Regions from separate parts of the Methylobacterium carpenticola genome, predicted to be linked through region 4. Evidence: predicted binding sites of a transcription regulator. Region 4 holds the regulator's gene; each other region holds the start of a gene.

Region 1 (4,304 bases), 2.9 Mb from region 4:
GATGCCGAGATCGGCGACGAAGCTCTTCTCGGTCAGGCGGTCCTGCGTGGTGGCGAGCGCCGCGGCGCTCGGATGGAGCGGGCGGGCCTCGGCCAGGATCTCCGCCGTGCGCCGCGGGATGTTCTCGAACTCGTAGGTGACGACGTCGACCGCCTGCGCGAAGGCCGCGAGGGCCGCGGCATCGTCGTAGGCCGCCACCGTGCGGGTGCCCGCGACGTCGAAGGCCGGGCTGTTGGCGTCGGGCGCGTAGATGTGGACCTTGAGGCCGTACTGCGCCGCGGCAACCGCGATCATGCGGCCGAGCTGGCCGCCGCCGATGATGCCGATCGTGCTGCCGGGGGCGAGGGGCGGGGAGGTCATGGTGCGGACCGGTCCGGATGCTCGGCCACGGCGTCGCTCTGGCGCTGGCGCCACGCGTCGAGCCGGCCGGCGAGATCGGCATCGGTGAGGGCGAGCACGGCGGCCGCGAGGAGCGCGGCGTTCACGGCCCCGGCCCGCCCGATGGCGAGGGTGCCCACCGGGATGCCGGCCGGCATCTGCACGATCGACAGCAGGCTGTCCTGGCCCGAGAGCGCCTTCGATTCCACCGGCACGCCGAAGACCGGCAGCGGCGTGAGGGCCGCGACCATCCCGGGGAGATGCGCCGCGCCGCCCGCGCCCGCGATCACGACCCGGAACCCGGCTGCCCGGGCGCCCTTGGCGAAGGCCACCATGCGGTCGGGCGTGCGGTGGGCCGAGACGATGCGCGCCTCATGGGGCACGCCGAGCGCTTCGAGGGTCTCGGCCGCATGCCGCATCGTGGCCCAGTCGGACTGGCTGCCCATGATGATCGCGACGGGAGGCGATGCCGCCATGCTCACACGCTTCCTTGGGTCTCTGCGCCCGCGTGATCGCGGGCCATCCGCTGCCACTAAGCAGGTTTCGCGAAAGTGGCCACCGGTTTTGCGACAAAAACCTGCGGCGCCCCAGAAACCTAAGCGGACGGGCCATCGCAACCGGACGACGCGGCGGGGACGCCCCGGCGCGGGCCGGGGTCAGGCGATGATGTCCGGCGTGAGCTGGTCCTCCAGGAAGGTGATGCGATCGCGCAGCACCAGCTTGCGCTTCTTCAGCCGCTGGATCTGCAGCCGGTCGCCGCTGGACAGATGCATCAGCGCTTCGATCGCATCATCGAGATCGCGATGCTCCTCGCGAAGACGCGTGAGCTCCGCCTCGTACTCGGCCGCCGATTCCGCACTCAACTCGAACGCCATTCTCGCCCATCCCGACGCCGCGAGCAGAGCATGCGCCAGCCGCCCGATTCCAGCAAGGCGCAGGTTCCCGGTCGAGGCCCTGTTTCACCAGCGCGGTGCCGCGGCTCAACTCCCGCGCGCAGAGCTGGCGTCCCGGCTACCCTAGCGGAAGAAGCGCTCTGCAGCGACCCCGCTTCGCTGCCGGTCGCGTGCATCCCGCCGACCACCGGATCAGTCGAGACCTGCCTCGACGTCAAATTGTTAAGTTTGGTTGATGAGAGCGGGGCCGGCAGGCGCGACAATCGTGCATTGCAGCAACGAATGCCTTCGACAGGCGCCTCGGCCTGTGGCAGTCTCTTTGTGTCGCAACCATGACAGGAGGAATCGGCCGATGTCGCTGCAGACGCATCTGTCCGAGCTCGAGCGCAAGCACGAGGCGCTCGAGCGCGAAATCCAGGACGCGATCTCCCACCCCTCGACGGACGATCTGCGGGTTGTCGAACTCAAGCGACGTAAGCTGCACCTCAAGGACGAGATCAACCGGCTGCGCACGAGCGTCACGCGGGTGATCCACTAGCTGCCCCGACCGCCGGACCCCGGGCGGCGCCGTCCCATCAGGGACGCGAGACCGCCAGCCCTTGCGCGCCGGGCGACGATGGAGAGAGCATCACCGCTCCGTCATCGGTTGGTGTCGCCGCCGCGGTCCGAACGGACATTCCACGTTCAGCTCCCATCGACGATCGGGGTGCCCCCGCCGTATCCGCACCTGTGCGCATCGCCACGAGGCGATTGCCCGGAGCGGCCCCGACGTCGGCGTCAGAGGTCCGTCGGCACGGCCTGCCGGCGTGGCCGCCTATTCGTATTGAGATTTTGCGATCATTGCCGGTCCGCCGATGGCGGGCCGCCGACGCTTCCGGGGGCGGCCGTCCGACGGCCGCCCCCATTCGCGAGCGCCCCCTCGAGCCTTGTCCGACGCAGTGGATCCCGGTTCGCCGCAGACGATGCGGCAAAATCAAAGACCGAGAGCAGCGTCCCGATGGCACTGTGACCGGGCGCGGCTCTAGCCCGACCGTGCGCCCTCGCTACAGGGCCTTGGCCATCTCCCTCAGGACGAATTTCTGGATCTTGCCCGTCGAGGTCTTCGGGAGTTCCGTGAAGACGACGTGCCGGGGGACCTTGTAGCCGGCGAGCGACTCGCGGCACCAGCCGATCAGCTCCTCGGCCGAGACCATTTCCGAGCCCTTGAGTTCCACGAAGGCGCAGGGCGTCTCGCCCCATTTCTCGTCGGGCTTGGCCACCACGGCGGCGGCGGCGACGGCCGGGTGCTTGAACAGGGCCTCCTCCACCTCGATGGACGAGATGTTCTCGCCACCCGAGATGATGATGTCCTTCGAGCGGTCCTTGAGCTGGATGTAGCCGTCCGGGTGCTTCACGCCGAGGTCGCCGGAATGGAACCAGCCGCCCGCGAAGGCGGCAGCGGTGGCCTTCGGGTTCTTCAGGTAGCCGCGCATCACCACGTTGCCGCGGAACATCACCTCGCCGAGGCTCTGGCCGTCCGCCGGGACCGGCTGCATCGTCTCCGGATCGAGCACGTCGAGGGCTTCGAGAGGCGGGTAGCGCACGCCCTGCCGGGCCTTGCGGGCCGCCTGCTCGGGCTTCGTCAGGGCATCCCAGTCGGCGTGCCACTCGTTGACCACCGCCGGGCCGTAGGTCTCGGTCAGGCCGTAGAGATGCGTGACGTCGAAGCCCGCCTCCGCCATGCCGGCCAGCACCGCCTCGGGCGGCGGCGCGGCGGCGGTGAAGAACGCCACCCGGTGCGAGAGCGCGCGCCGCTCCTGCGCGGGGGCGTTGAGCAGGAGCTGCATCACGATCGGCGCGCCGCACAGATGCGTGACCCGATGGTCCGCGATGGCGTCGTACATGGCCTTCGCCCGGACCTGCCGCAGGCAGACATGGGTGCCGGCCACCACCGAGAGCGTCCAGGGGAAGCACCAGCCGTTGCAATGGAACATCGGCAGCGTCCAGAGATAGACAGGATGCTTGCCGAGCACCCCCGTGACCACGTTGCCGACCGCAAGCAGCGAGGCGCCGCGGTGGTGATAGACGACGCCCTTCGGATCGCCGGTGGTCCCGGAGGTGTAGTTGAGCGAGATCGCGTCCCACTCGTCCCGCGGCATGACCCAGGAATAGGCCGGGTCGCCGGAGGCGAGGAGATCCTCGTACTCGATCGCGCCGAGGCGCTCGCCGGGGCCGGCGAATTCGGGATCGTCGTAATCGATGACGAGGGGCTTCACCGTCGCCAGCTCCAGCGCCGGCTTGATGATCCGGGAGAATTCCCGGTCGGTGATCAGCACCTTGGCCTCGCCGTGGTCGAGGCAGAAGGCGATGATCGCCGGGTCGAGGCGGGTGTTGAGGGTGTTGAGCACCGCCCCGGTCATCGGCACGCCGTAGTGGCATTCGATCATGGCGGGCGTGTTGGCGAGCATCACCGCCACCGTGTCGCCACGGGTGATCCCGCGCGCCGCCAGCGCCGAGGCGAGGCGCCGGGAGCGGGCATAGAGTTCGTGATAGGGCCGCCGCAGGGCCCCGTGGATGACCGCCACGTGGTCCGGGAACACCGCGGCCGCCCGCTCCAGGAAGGTCAGGGGCGTCAGCGGCTGGAAATTCGCCGGGTTCCGGTCGAGGCCACGGTCGTAGATGGTCTCGGCGGTCATGACGATGCCTCCCGGTGTCCTAGAGCGTTGTCCGACGAAGCGGATACCGGTTCGTCGCAGACAATGCGGCGAAATCAAAGGCCTAAAGCAGCACCCGATTGCCACGTGATCGGGTGCTGCCCTGGTCGCGGGTGCCCCCGCCTGCCTGCGCCAGTGTAGCCGAGGCGGCAGGGCGCAGAAGACGGAAGAATCGGGCGCCCGACGAAAGGCGTAGGCGCTTCCGAGAGGCGCAAGCGCATCGGCCCATTCAACACGGGGCGCCGCCGGCTTAAGCTCCCGGCAAAAGAGCCGCGCCGCCGCATCCGGGGCCCGCGGCCGGTCCGGACGGGAGGTGCGCCATGGCGTCGAGCGGGGCAGG
Region 2 (4,304 bases), 2.2 Mb from region 4:
CCTTCGAGGATTCGACGCCCGGGGTGAGCAGGAAGAGCAGCGAGTTCAGGTCGTTCTTCTCGGCGACGATGCGGTTCTCGCGCAGGTACTGCGCGACGATCGGGGCCGGGATGCCGTGCTCGGCGTACTCGCCCGTGCCCCGGTCGAAGCCGGGGGTGAGCACCGTGAGCTTGTTGGGGTCGGTGATGGCGTAGCCGGGCGCCACCCGGGTGAAGCCGTGCCAGCGGGCGCCGGGCGCGAGTTCCCAGTAGCGCGGCTCGCTCGCGAGGAGGTCGGTGGGAAGGCTCTCCCAATGCACCATCGTCCCGTCCGGCCCCTCGACCACGTCGGGCACGAAGGGATCGAAGAACCAGCGCCGCTGCGGATCGGCCTCGTTCTCCTCGAATTCCTTGCGGATCGCCCGCACCTTCTTGCGCCACTCGATCCCGAGCCGGATGGTGTCGTCCCACAGCACCATGCCGGAGCGGCCCTTCATCATCTGGGCCCCGACGTCGAGGGAGGCGAAGAGCGGGTAGAAGGGCGAGGTCGAGGCGTGGACGAGGAAGCTCTCGTTGAGCCGCCGATGCTCGACGCGCCGGCTCTGCCCGCGGATATGGCCGTCCCGCGTGTGGATCTGCGAGGCTTGGCTGAAGCTCGCGAGCTGCTTGTGGGTGGATTGCGTGGCGATGATGCCGGGCGAATCGGGCCCCAGCCCGTCGAGGCCCATGGCGAAGCGCCGCGCGAAGAGCGGGTGGAACTTCATGAAGCCCGCCCAGGCCTCGTCGAACAGGATGTAGTCGCAGAGGTGGCCGATCCGCGCCAGGATCTCCTGCGCGTCGTAGATCGTGCCGTCATAGGTGCATTGCTCGATCACCGCGACGCGGAACGGGCGCTCCCGGCGCCACGCCTCCTTGTCCTGGACGAGGGGGTTGGTGCGGATCTTCTCGCGGATCGCCGCCTCGTCGAAGGCGTCGTGGTAGATCGGGCCGATCAGCCCGTAGGCGTTGCGGTCGGTCTCGAGGAAGATCGGGATGCCGCCGCCGAGGAACAGGGCGCCGTGATGGGCGGCCTTGTGGTTGTTGCGGTCGAACAGGACGAGGTCGCCCTCGGCCACCAGAGCCGAGAGCACGATCTTGTTCGAGGCCGAGGTGCCGTTGAGGACGAAGTAGGTCTTCTCCGCCCCGAAGATCTGGGCCGCCTCCTTCTGCGCCTTCAGCGCCGGCCCCTCGTGGGTGAGGAGGTCGCCGAGGTCGAGGACCGAGTTGTCGAGGTCGTCGCGGAAGATCGCCTCGCCCAGATGCTCCACGAAGATGCGGCCGATCGGGGAGCGGTTGTAGAAGATGCCGCCGTTGTGGCCGGGGCAGGTCCAGAGCTGGTTGCCCTTCTCGGCGTAGTCGACGAGGGCGCCGAAGAACGGCGTCTTGAGGGTCTCGGCATATTGCGTGACGCGCGAGACCAGGCCGCGGGCGATGAATTCCGGCGTCTCCTCGGCGAGAAAGATGTAGCCGTCGATGAAGTCGAGGAGTTCGACCGGGATGTCCTCCAGCCGCTTGCGGCGGACCATGATGACGATCGGCATCTCCAGGCCGCGCTTGCGCATCATGTCGATCAGGGCGGCGGCCTTGCCGTCGAGGCCGCGCTTGCCCCAATCCACCACCATGCAGCCGATGGCCGCGTCGGTCTGGACCGCGATCGCCGCGTCCTCGACCCGGCGCGCCCGCACCACCTCGAAGCCGCGCGCCTCCACGGCCGCCACGATCTGGTTGACCCGCACGCCCTCCAGATCGTCGGGATCGAAGGCGGGGGTGCACATCAGGACGGTGAAGCGGCGGTGGAAATCCATGGGCTCCGGCTCCCGGTCGACAGGAGCCAGAGCCATCGGGTGAGACCATGACGGTTGGATGACGGAGCGGCGCCGGGGCAGCCCTCCGGCGCAGGGACGCGCCGGGGGGCCGGGCTCATACGGTTTCCGGATGATCGCTTCGCGATGCGGAAACCAGCCTCGCTCAGGCGCCGCGCGGGCTCGTGATACGGTTTCCGAAAGTGATCTTCCGGAAACCGTATCACTCCGCCGCCTGCGGCAGCGGCACCTGCGGCGCCCGGAACCGGGCGAGCAGCACCGCCTCCTCCGCCCTGGCCGTCTCGAGATTCTTCGCCTTGACCGGCCCGAAGCCGCGGATGGTCAGGGGCAGGTTGGCGAGGCCCACCGCCACCGCGTGGTTCGCGGGCGTCAGGTCGCGCAGGATCTCGGCGATGCGCGCCTCGAACTCGGCCACGAGGCGGCGCTCCTCCCGCCGCTCCCGCGTGTAGCCGAAGGGATCGAAGGGCGTGCCGCGCAGGCGCCTCATCCGGGCGAGCCCGCGGAAGACCGGCAGCATCCAGGGGCCGAAGGTCATCTTGCGCGGCCGTCCCGTGCGGGGGTCGGTGCGGGCGAGGAGCGGCGGCGCGAGGTGGAACTCGTAGCGCAGCCCCTCCCCCTCGAAGGTGTTGCGGATCTGCGCCTCGAAATGCCCGTCCGTGTAGAGGCGCGCCACCTCGTACTCGTCCTTGTAGGCCATCAGCTTGAACAGCGAGCGGGCCACCGCCTCGGTGAGCGGGGTGCCGCCCGGATGCAGCGCCGCCTCGCGCGCCCGCACCGCCGCCACCGTGCGGGCGTAGCGCTCCGCATAGGCCGCATCCTGATAGGCGGTGAGGAAGGCGGTGCGCCGGGCGATCAGCGCATCGAGATCCGGCGAGAGGTCCGCCTCCGGCGGGGGGGCGAGCGCGCCCAAAGTCTCGGGGGCGGCGGCGGCGCGCCGGCCCCAGGCGAAGGCCGCGAGGTTCATCGGCACCGCCTCGCGGTTGAGTTCGATCGCCCGCAGGATCGCGGCCCGCGAGAGCGGGATGCGCCCGCGCTGCCACGCATAGCCCAGCATGAACATGTTGGCCGCGAGCGCATTGCCGAGCGCCGCCACCGCGAGGCCGGTCGCGTCGGTGAGGTCGGCGTGGCCCGCGCCGGCCTTGTCGCGGATCGCCCGCTTCAGGCGCTCGACCGGCAGCGAGAAATCGGGCCGGCGGGCGAAGTCGCCGGGCATGATCTCGGCGGTGTTGACGACGACGTGGGTGCGGCCCGGCTGCACCGCCGCCAGCACCTTGCGGGTGCCGGTCACCACGAGGTCGCAGCCGAGGATCAGGTCGGCGGCGCCCGCCGTCACCCGGATCGCGTGGATGTCGTCCTGGTGGTTGGCGAGGCGGACATGGCTGAACACCGCCCCGCCCTTCTGGGCGAGGCCGGCCATGTCGATCATGCCGAGCCCCTTGCCCTCGAGATGGGCCGCCATGCCGAGGATCGCCCCCACCGTCACCACGCCGGTGCCGCCGACGCCCGTGACGATGACGTTGTAGGTGCCCTCGATCGCCGGCAGCGCGGGCTCGGGCAGGCCGTCGTCGGGCGCGCCGGGCAGGGCCACCGGCGGGCTGGTGCGCGGCTTGGCGCCGTGCACGGTCACGAAGGACGGGCAGAAGCCGTTGAGGCAGGAGAAATCCTTGTTGCAGCTCGACTGGTCGATCTTGCGCTTGCGGCCGAACTCGGTCTCCAGCGGCTGCACCGCCACGCAGTTCGACTGCACCGAGCAATCGCCGCAGCCCTCGCAGACGAGGTCGTTGATGATCACCCGCTTGTCCGGATCGGGGAACTGGCCGCGTTTGCGGCGCCGCCGCTTCTCCGAGGCGCAGGTCTGGTCGTAGATCATCACCGAGACGCCCGGAACCGTCGCGAGGTCGCGCTGCACCGCGTCGAGTTCCTCCCGGTGGTGGATCGTCAGGCCCTCCGGCCAGCGCATCCCGGCCGGGTACTTGTGGGGCTCGTCCGTGACGAGGGCGATGCGCTCGACGCCCTCGGCGCGGACCTGCTGGGCGATGCGGTCGACGGTGAGCCCGCCCTCGTGGGGCTGGCCGCCGGTCATCGCCACCGCGTCGTTGAACAGGATCTTGTAGGTGATGGCGGTGCCGGTATCGACGGCCCAGCGCAGGGCGAGCGAGCCCGAGTGGTTGTAGGTGCCGTCGCCCAGGTTCTGGAAGACGTGGCCGCGCTTGGAGAACGGCGCCTCGCCGATCCAGTTCGCGCCCTCGCCGCCCATCTGGGTGAAGCCGTCGGTGCCGCGCTCCATCCACTGGACCATGTAGTGGCAGCCGATGCCCGCATAGGCCCGGGAGCCCTCCGGCACCCGGGTCGAGGTGTTGTGCGGGCAGCCGGCGCAGAAATGCGGCGTGCGGGTCGCGACGTCGGTGGTGGCGGCCAGCACCTCCTGCGCCCGCCGCAGGGCGGCGACGCGCCCGGCGAGGTC
Region 3 (4,304 bases), 3.1 Mb from region 4:
CAGCGCGGATCGAGCCAGATCATGATGATCATGCACAATTCGTCGAGGCCCTGCTTCGGCAGGATGCCCTCGATCACGCAATCCACGATGGCGTCGCCCGTGGCGGCCTGAACCACGCCGCCGAGGAGTTCCACGTATTCCGCGGTGTGGATCGTGGCCTTGGTGGTCATCATGGTGGCGGGGCGCACGAGCTGGTTGAGGTCGCGCACCACGAACATCCGGGTATGGCCCTGGACCTGCCCCATCATCGACGCGAAGGCATTCCCGACCGGGCCGCGCACGGACCCGATCAGCACCTCCGGCATGGCGTCGGTATACTGGCCCTCGGCGGCGAGCACCGTGGCCTCGCCGGTGCGGAAGACAATCTCGCTCATCGCTTTTTCCTCAGCAGGTGTCGGCACCATGGCGTTGCGGCCGTCCGGCACGGCCTTGCGGACCCTGACGGACCCGGGGCCCCGCCCGATCGGGCGCACCCACCACGCGGGACCGCTGCGGGTCAACCGCCGCTGCGCAGTCGGGCCGGCTCGCGGGCGCCGGAAAATGGTCTATAGGCATTGCCCGGCTGCGGCGCCGATCAAGGCGCCCGGAGGCCCGTCACGGAAGGCGCCGGCATGAGCGAACGCGACTGGACCCTGAAGGTCACGCCGACGGAGGCGGGCGTGCAGCTCGAACTCGGCCTCTCGGATCTGGGCGGGCAGCCGGTCACGGCCGTCATCGGCCTCGACCGGGCCGAGGCGCGGCACTTCGCCCGCGCCCTGCTGGCGGCGGCGGGCGACGCGACCGAGCGCACCTTCCCGCACCCGAAGCCGTCCGATTCCTGATCCGTCATACGGTTTCCGGATGATCGCTTCGCGATGCGGAAACCGGCCTCGCTCAGGCGCCGCGCGGGCTCGTGATACGGTTTCCGAAAGTGATCGTCCGGAAACCGTATCAGTACCGTCCCGGCAGGCGCCGTACCTTGGTGCCGGGCTTCTCCACGGGCTCGGCGCAGGCATAGACGAACTCCGTGCGCAGATCGTCGAACACCGTCTCGCCGACGATGCGGCAGGTGTCGCGGTCGGTCTCGCGCAGATAGGCCGCCACCGCCTCGTTGAAGCGGCGGCGGCGGGTGAGCGCCGGATCCGCCCCGTCGAGGCCGCAGCCAGCGACCTCGCGCAGGCCGTTCGAGACGATCAGGACCTTGCGCTGCTGGCGCTCGTCGAAGACCTCGTAGGGGTCGTTGCAGCCGATGGTCACCACCTGCGGCTTGAGGCTCGCATAGGTGTGCGAGATGTAGCCGAATTCCACGCAGCCGGCCGTTCCGAGCCCCGCCAGGAGCGCGATCCCCCCGAGAAGACCTGTCCGCATCGCGCCCCTTCCGGCTTGTCGCGCCGCCCGGCCGGTTCCCGGCCCTCGCCGCAAGCTTTGAGCCGGCGCGAGGGCATCGGTCAAGCCTCGCGCGCCCGCCCGGCGGCGGCTCGCCGTGGGCAACGAGCCCGCCGGGTCAGTATCGTCCCGGGACGTGCATCTCCTCGGGGATGGACTGGCGCTCGTAATCGTCGTGGCGCACGCGATCGGGCAGATGCACGGGCGGGCGCTCGACCGTCGCGTAGGGGATCTGCTCCAGGAGGTGGCTGATGCAGTTGAGCCGCGCCCGCTTCTTGTCCACCGCCTCCACGATCCACCAGGGCGCCTCGGGAATGTGGGTGCGGGCCAGCATGATCTCCTTGGCCTTGGTGTAGGCCTCCCAGCGGGCCCGCGACTGCACGTCCATCGGGCTCAGCTTCCACTGCTTCAACGGATCGTTGATCCGCATCCGGAAGCGGAATTCCTGCTCCTCGTCCGTGATCGAGAACCAGTACTTCACCAGCACGATGCCCGAGCGCACCAGCATGCGCTCGAATTCGGGGACGGAGCGGAAGAACTCCTCGTACTCGGCCTCGGTGCAGAAGCCCATCACGCGCTCGACGCCGGCCCGGTTGTACCAGGAGCGGTCGAACAGCACGATCTCGCCGGCGGCCGGCAGCTGGGCGACGTAGCGCTGGAAATACCATTGCGTCCGCTCGCGCTCGCTCGGCGCCGGGAGCGCCGCGATGCGGCAGACGCGGGGGTTGAGGCGCTGCGTGATCCGTTTGATGACGCCGCCCTTGCCGGCCGCGTCGCGCCCCTCGAAGATCACGACCACGCGCAGCTTGTGGGTCTGCACCCAATCCTGAAGGCGGACCAGCTCCTGCTGCAGACGGAGCAGCTCGCGGAAATACAGCCCGCGCGGCAGGCTCGGTTCCCGGTTCGGCGCCCGGATGCCTTCGGCCATGCGCTCGAGGCGCTCCTCCTCGAGGTCGAGTTCGATCTCCTCGTCGAGGCTGTCCTCGAACTCCTCGCGCACCGCTTCGAGCCGGGCGGCCTTGGGATCGTGCTCCATCGCGCTCCTCCATCGGGCCCGCGCGGAAGTGCCGGGCCCGGCGCAAATCGGGGACGGGGACGGGGCTTGGGCGGTCCGTCCGGAACCGGGAACCCGCCGTTCGGCCCCGCCGACAATCGACGACCGGTCCGGCACGCATGTCGCAGGGATCTGACGCTGTGATGACGCCGGGGAGCGGAGCCCGCGCAAGATGGACCGCGCACGAGAAGCCCCTTCCTCGAAGGGAGGAAGGGGTTTCTCGTGCGTCACGGTTTCGTTGCGGCTCGCGCCGCCCGGATCACTCCGCCGCGGCGAGGTGGCGGGCCGGGTCGTAGTTGAGGATCGGGCCGAGCCAGCGCTCCACCTCCGCGACGTCCATGCCCTTGCGAGCGGCGTAATCCTCCACCTGATCGCGCTCGACCTTGGCGACCCCGAAGTAATGGGCCTCCGGATGCGCGAGATAGAGGCCGGAGACCGACGAGCCCGGCCACATCGCGTAGGATTCGGTGAGCTTCACGCCGATCCGCGGCTCGGCCTGGAGCAGGTCGAACAGGGTCGCCTTCTCGGTGTGGTCGGGCTGGGCCGGGTAGCCCGGCGCCGGCCGGATGCCCTGATATTCCTCGGAGACGAGGTCGGCGGGCGTGAAGCTCTCGTCCGGGGCGTAGGCCCAGAACTCCTTGCGCACGCGCTCGTGCATGCGCTCGGCGAAGGCCTCGGCGATGCGGTCGGCGAGCGCCTTCACGAGGATCGAGCGGTAATCGTCGTTCTGGCGCTCGAAACGCTCGGCGATCCGCACCTCCTCCAGCCCGGCCGTCACCACGAAGCCGCCGACATAGTCCGCAAGGCCCGAATCCCGCGGGGCCACGAAGTCGGAGAGGCAGGTGTTCGGCCGGCCGTCGCGCTTCGAGAGCTGCTGGCGCAGCCCGTAGAAGGTGGCGAGCGTCTCCGCGCGGCTCTCCCCGGTGAACAGGCGGATATCGTCGCCCACCGCGTTGGCCGGCCAGAAGCCGATCACCGCCTTCGGGTTGAACCAGCGCTCCTCCACGATGCGGGCGAGCATCGCCTGCGCGTCGTCGAACAACGCCCGCGCCGCCGGGCCCTGCACCGGATCTTCCAGGATCGCCGGGAAGCGGCCCTTGAACTCGTAGGTCTGCAGGAAGGGCGTCCAGTCGATGTAGGGAACGAGTTCCGCCAAGTCGTAGGAGCGGAACACCCGGGTTCCGGTGAAGGTCGGCTTCGCCGGCCGGTAGGCGGAGAAATCCGCCTTGAAGGCGTTGGCGCGGGCGCGCGCCAGCGGCAGGCGCTGCTTGTCGGCCTCGGCCCGGGCATGGGCATCGGCGACGCGCTTGTACTCGGCGCGCACGCCCTCGATGGTCGTCCCCCGCGTCTCGGGCGAGAGCAGGCTCGACACCACGCCCACCGCGCGGCTCGCATCGGTCACGTAGACCGCCTGGCCGCGCTCGTAGGCCGGGTGGATCTTCACCGCCGTGTGGACCCGGCTCGTGGTGGCGCCGCCGATCAGGAGCGGCACGTCGAAGCCCTCGCGCTCCATCTCGGAGGCGACGTGCACCATCTCGTCGAGGGAGGGGGTGATCAGGCCCGAGAGGCCGACGATGTCGACCTGCTCCTTGCGGGCGGTGTCGAGGATCTTGGCGGCCGGCACCATCACCCCGAGATCGATGATCTCGTAGTTGTTGCAGGCGAGCACGACCCCGACGATGTTCTTGCCGATGTCGTGGACGTCGCCCTTGACGGTGGCCATCAGCACCTTGCCGGCGGCCTGCCGGCCGGTGCCGCCATTCGCCTTCTCCTCCTCCATGAAGGGCATCAGATAGGCGACCGCCTGCTTCATCACGCGGGCGGACTTCACCACCTGCGGCAGGAACATCTTGCCCGAACCGAACAGATCGCCGACGACGTTCAT
Region 4 (4,304 bases):
ATACGGCCGCACCTCGAAGCTCGCGGACGTCATCCGCTTCCTCAACGACATCCTGCTCTCGGCCCCCTCCATCCTGATCGGCCTGTTCGTCTACACGATCATGGTCCGGGGCATGGGCGGCTATTCCGGCTGGGCCGGCGGCGTCGCGCTCGCCATCATCGCCACCCCGGTGATCGTGCGCACCACCGAGGACATGCTCCGCCTCGTGCCGGGCACCCTGCGGGAGGCCGGCGCCGCGCTCGGCGCGCCGACCTCGATCGTGATCCGCGCCGTGACCTGGAAGGCCGCGCAATCGGGGATCGTCACCGGCATCCTGCTCGCGCTCGCTCGCATCGCCGGCGAGACCGCGCCGCTCCTCTTCACCGCGCTCAACAACAATTCCTGGTTCGCTCCCAACCTGATGGGCGGCGTCGCCAACCTGCCGGTGATGATCTACCAGTTCGCCCTCTCTCCTTACGAGAACTGGCGCCAGCTCGCCTGGGCCGGGGCGCTCCTCATCACCGTCACCATCCTGGGCCTCTCCATCGTGGCCCGCGTCTTCCTGGGCGGCGGCAAGAGCCGCTGACCCCCTGCCGATCCTCAGGAGAATCCCGATGAGCGCCCCCGCCACCGCCGCTCCGATCGTCGGCAACAGCGTCGCCGACGAGGCCGCGCCGGTCCGCATCTCGGTCAAGAATCTCAACTTCTACTACAATACCTTCCACGGCCTGAAGAACATCAACCTCAACTTCCTCGACCGGCAGGTCACGGCGCTGATCGGCCCGTCGGGCTGCGGCAAGTCCACCCTGCTGCGCACCTTCAACCGGATCTACAGCCTCTATCCGGAGCAGCGCGCGGAAGGGGAGATCCTGCTCGACGGGCGCAACATCCTCGACCCGTCGATCGACCTCAACGAGCTGCGCGCCCGCATCGGCATGGTGTTCCAGAAGCCGACCCCGTTCCCGATGTCGATCTACGACAACATCGCCTTCGGGATCCGGCTCTACGAGCGCCTCGGCAAGGCCGATCTCGACAACCGCGTCGAGGAGGCCCTGCGCAAGTCGGCCCTGTGGGACGAGGTGAAGGACAAGCTGAGGCAATCCGGCATGGGCCTCTCGGGCGGCCAGCAGCAGCGCCTCTGCATCGCCCGCACGGTGGCCCAGCGCCCCGAGGTGATCCTGTTCGACGAGCCGACCTCGGCCCTCGACCCGATCTCGACCGGGCGCATCGAGGAGCTGATCGAGCAGCTGCGCGGCGAGTTCACCATCGCCATCGTCACCCACAACATGCAGCAGGCGGCCCGCATCTCGCAGTTCACCGCCTTCATGTATCTCGGCGAACTCGTCGAGGTCGGACCGACGAACCGCCTGTTCATGAATCCGGCGAAGCGCCAGACCCAGGACTACATCACCGGCCGGTTCGGCTGATCGCACAGGTTGGGAAGGGGACAGAGCCATGCCGGACCAACACATCGTCAGTTCCTACGACACGGACCTGCAGAACCTGCGCCGCAGCATCGCCGAGATGGGCGGCATCGCCGAGAAGATGGTGGCGGATTCCGCCGCCGCCCTGGTGCGGCGCGACGCCAGCCTCGCGCAGTCGATCATCGCGGCGGATTCCCGCCTCGACGGGCTTCAGCGCGAGATCGAGGAGCGGGCGATCCTGCTCATCGCCCGGCGCCAGCCGATGGCGATCGATCTGCGCGAGACCGTCTCGGCCATCCGCGTTTCGGGCGATCTGGAGCGGATCGGCGACCTCGCCAAGAACATCGCCAAGCGCGTGGTGGCGATCAGCGACCAAGCGCAGCCGCAGAAGATCGTGGTCGGCGTCCAGCACATGGCCGAGCTGGTCCAGGCCCAGCTCAAGGACGTGCTCGACGCCTACGCCACCCAGGACACCGCCGCGGCCCTCGACGTCTGGACCCGCGACGGCGGCATCGACGCCCTCTACACCTCGCTGTTCCGCGAACTCCTGACCTACATGATGGAGGATCCGCGCAACATCAGCTTCTGCACGCATCTCCTGTTCTGCGCCAAGAACGTGGAACGGATCGGCGACCACACCACCAACATCGCCGAGACGATCCATTATCTCGTCACCGGCGAGACCCTGGTGGCCGAACGGCCCAAGAACGACCGGTCGAGCTACGCCACGGTGGCGCCGCAGACGGACGCGTGACCCCGTCGGAGTCCCGAAAGCCCGCATGAGCACGAGGATCCTGATCGTCGAGGACGAGGAGCCGTTGACGCTCCTCCTCCGCTACAACCTCGAAGCCGAAGGCTTCGAGGTCGATTCCGTCATGCGGGGCGACGAGGCCGACATCCGGCTGCGCGAGCAGATCCCGGATCTGGTCCTCCTCGACTGGATGGTGCCGGGCCTGTCCGGGATCGAGCTCTGCCGCCGGATCCGGGCCCGCCGGGAGACCGAGCGCCTGCCGATCATCATGCTGACGGCACGGGGCGAGGAGGGCGACCGGGTGCGGGGCCTCGCGACCGGTGCCGACGACTACATCGTCAAGCCGTTCTCGGTGCCGGAGCTCCTGGCCCGCGTGCGCGCGCTCCTGCGCCGCGCGAAGCCGGCCCACGTGGCGCATCTTCTGGTCGCGGGCGACATCGAACTCGACCGGGTGAGCCACCGGGTCCGGCGCGAGGGCCGCGAGCTGCATCTCGGCCCGACCGAGTTCAAGCTGCTCGAATTCCTGATGCAGAGCCCCGGCCGGGTCTTCTCCCGGGAGCAGCTGCTGGACGGCGTCTGGGGCCACGACGTCTACATCGACGAGCGCACCGTCGACGTGCATATCGGCCGCTTGCGCAAGGCCATCAACCGGCCGCGCCGCCCGGACCCGATCCGCACGGTGCGCGGATCGGGCTACTCCTTCGATGAGATGTTCGCCACCGGCGCGGCCTGATCCCCGGCTGGGCGGCCCATCCGCCCCGCGAGCCTCCCGCATCCCCACACGAAAGAGCCCTCCGCCATCGGCGGAGGGCTCTTTCGTGTGGGCGTCGCGCCTTAGGCCCGGCGCAGGGCAACCCGGCGCCGGGAGTGCCTGGATTTCAGCGGAAGCCCACCGCGCGCCGGTCGCTGCGCTTGCGCTCCGCAGCCGGCTGATAGGCGATGCGGGCGTGATGCGTGCAGTAGGGCAGCCCGGTGATCGAGCGGGCACCGCAGAAGCGGAAATCCGGCGAGGACGGGTCCCCCATGGGCCAGCGGCACATGAACTCCCGCAGCTCCATGATGGTCACACGCTCGGAGAGCGGCAGCGCCACATCAGGCGGCGCGATGCTCTCCGGACGCACCAGCGCCAGCGACGCGGGCGCCGGGGCGACCATCGTCGGCGTGGGCGCCGCGCTCGGCACGCGGACCTCCTCGCTCACCGTGCGGCGGGGCTGCACGGGCGCGGGCGCGGCCGCACTCACCGCGCCGTTCGATTTCAGCACCCGCCCGGCGAGGCCGAGCCGATGCACCTTACCGATCACCGCATTGCGCGACACGCCCCCGATCTCGGCGGCGATCTGACTCGCACTGCGTCCTTCCCCCCAGAGCCGCTTGAGGAGTTCGACCCGTTCCTTCGTCCAGCTCGGGCCCGCATCCATCATCGCCGCCTCCGAATTCCCCCAGTACGCCGGCGGCCGAAGCGCACGCGACCGCCTTCGCCCGACCCTGAGGCCGGGCGCCAAAACCCTTCGATCCTGCTGGTGATCGCCGCTTCGTGACAGCGCCTGCGACGGGGGTGAACCTACAGGAGCGGCTGTTGCCCGCGCAAGAGTCCCCGGCCCATCCGAGCCCCTTTTCCCCGCACCGGCCGCGCATGCGGCGGCGCCCCTCGGAAGGGCGCCAAGGCGCGCCGGCGCCACGCGAACTCCGCCGCGCAGGCGCCTGAAATCCACACGCCGTCAACAGCTTGTGGGCAATCCCGGGGGCTGCCGGACCCGGCCTCGGGACCCCGTCCGCACGGGGCCGGAGACGCGGCCGCGGGCCCGATCGGGCAGTTCCGACGCCAGCCTCCCGAACCGCTCGCGCGATCAGCGTGGCAGACAAGCCACGGTGCCCCCGCCCGAGAGGCGGCGTTGCCCGCGGGCTGGGCTGCACCTATGTTCGGGCCCGGCGCCGTACGCGCTCGACCCCCGGGAAACTCATGCGGATCGTCCTCGCGTCCCTGCTTCCGCTCCTCGCCCTCGCCCCCACCGGTCTCGCCGCCGAACCGGCATCCGGCATCCGCCTCGCGCCGCACCGCGCGGTCTACGACCTGTCGCTGATGCGCAGCGGCGGGGCGCGCTCGGTCGACAGCGCCCGGGGCCGGATCGTGTTCGATTTCTCGGGCGACC

The links. Region 4 encodes PhoB, which activates phosphate uptake and scavenging genes when phosphate is short. Its sites were predicted from a motif close to TGTCATNNANCTGTCAT; they were not measured.
Region 1: ACE101_RS15135 (YdcH family protein) is a predicted target of PhoB. The motif match lies at 1,593-1,609, and genes of this name have one in related genera.
Region 2: ACE101_RS18445 (Orn/Lys/Arg family decarboxylase) is a predicted target of PhoB. The motif match lies at 1,870-1,886, and genes of this name have one in related genera.
Region 3: ppk2 (polyphosphate kinase 2) is a predicted target of PhoB. The motif match lies at 2,552-2,568, and genes of this name have one in related genera.

The regions. Positions count from the first base shown of each region.
Region 1 covers NZ_JBHZEO010000001.1:3,216,270-3,220,573, reverse strand. Annotated here, with positions in the region: gene ACE101_RS15150 (5-(carboxyamino)imidazole ribonucleotide synthase) at 1-360, opposite strand, end outside; gene purE (5-(carboxyamino)imidazole ribonucleotide mutase) at 357-854, opposite strand; gene ACE101_RS15140 (YdcH family protein) at 1,035-1,253, opposite strand; gene ACE101_RS15135 (YdcH family protein) at 1,624-1,809, shown strand; gene ACE101_RS15130 (acyl-CoA synthetase) at 2,315-3,946, opposite strand; gene ACE101_RS15125 (propionyl-CoA synthetase) at 4,285-4,304, shown strand, end outside.
Region 2 covers NZ_JBHZEO010000001.1:3,938,304-3,942,607, reverse strand. Annotated here, with positions in the region: gene ACE101_RS18445 (Orn/Lys/Arg family decarboxylase) at 1-1,822, opposite strand, end outside; gene ACE101_RS18440 (indolepyruvate ferredoxin oxidoreductase family protein) at 2,043-4,304, opposite strand, start outside.
Region 3 covers NZ_JBHZEO010000001.1:2,987,042-2,991,345, forward strand. Annotated here, with positions in the region: gene fae (formaldehyde-activating enzyme) at 1-374, opposite strand, end outside; gene ACE101_RS14135 (hypothetical protein) at 612-821, shown strand; gene ACE101_RS14140 (hypothetical protein) at 931-1,347, opposite strand; gene ppk2 (polyphosphate kinase 2) at 1,484-2,401, opposite strand; gene metH (methionine synthase) at 2,679-4,304, opposite strand, start outside.
Region 4 covers NZ_JBHZEO010000001.1:6,133,325-6,137,628, reverse strand. Annotated here, with positions in the region: gene pstA (phosphate ABC transporter permease PstA) at 1-565, shown strand, start outside; gene pstB (phosphate ABC transporter ATP-binding protein PstB) at 594-1,406, shown strand; gene phoU (phosphate signaling complex protein PhoU) at 1,435-2,157, shown strand; gene phoB (phosphate regulon transcriptional regulator PhoB) at 2,183-2,887, shown strand; gene ACE101_RS28420 (GcrA family cell cycle regulator) at 3,033-3,575, opposite strand; gene ACE101_RS28415 (cell envelope integrity EipB family protein) at 4,115-4,304, shown strand, end outside.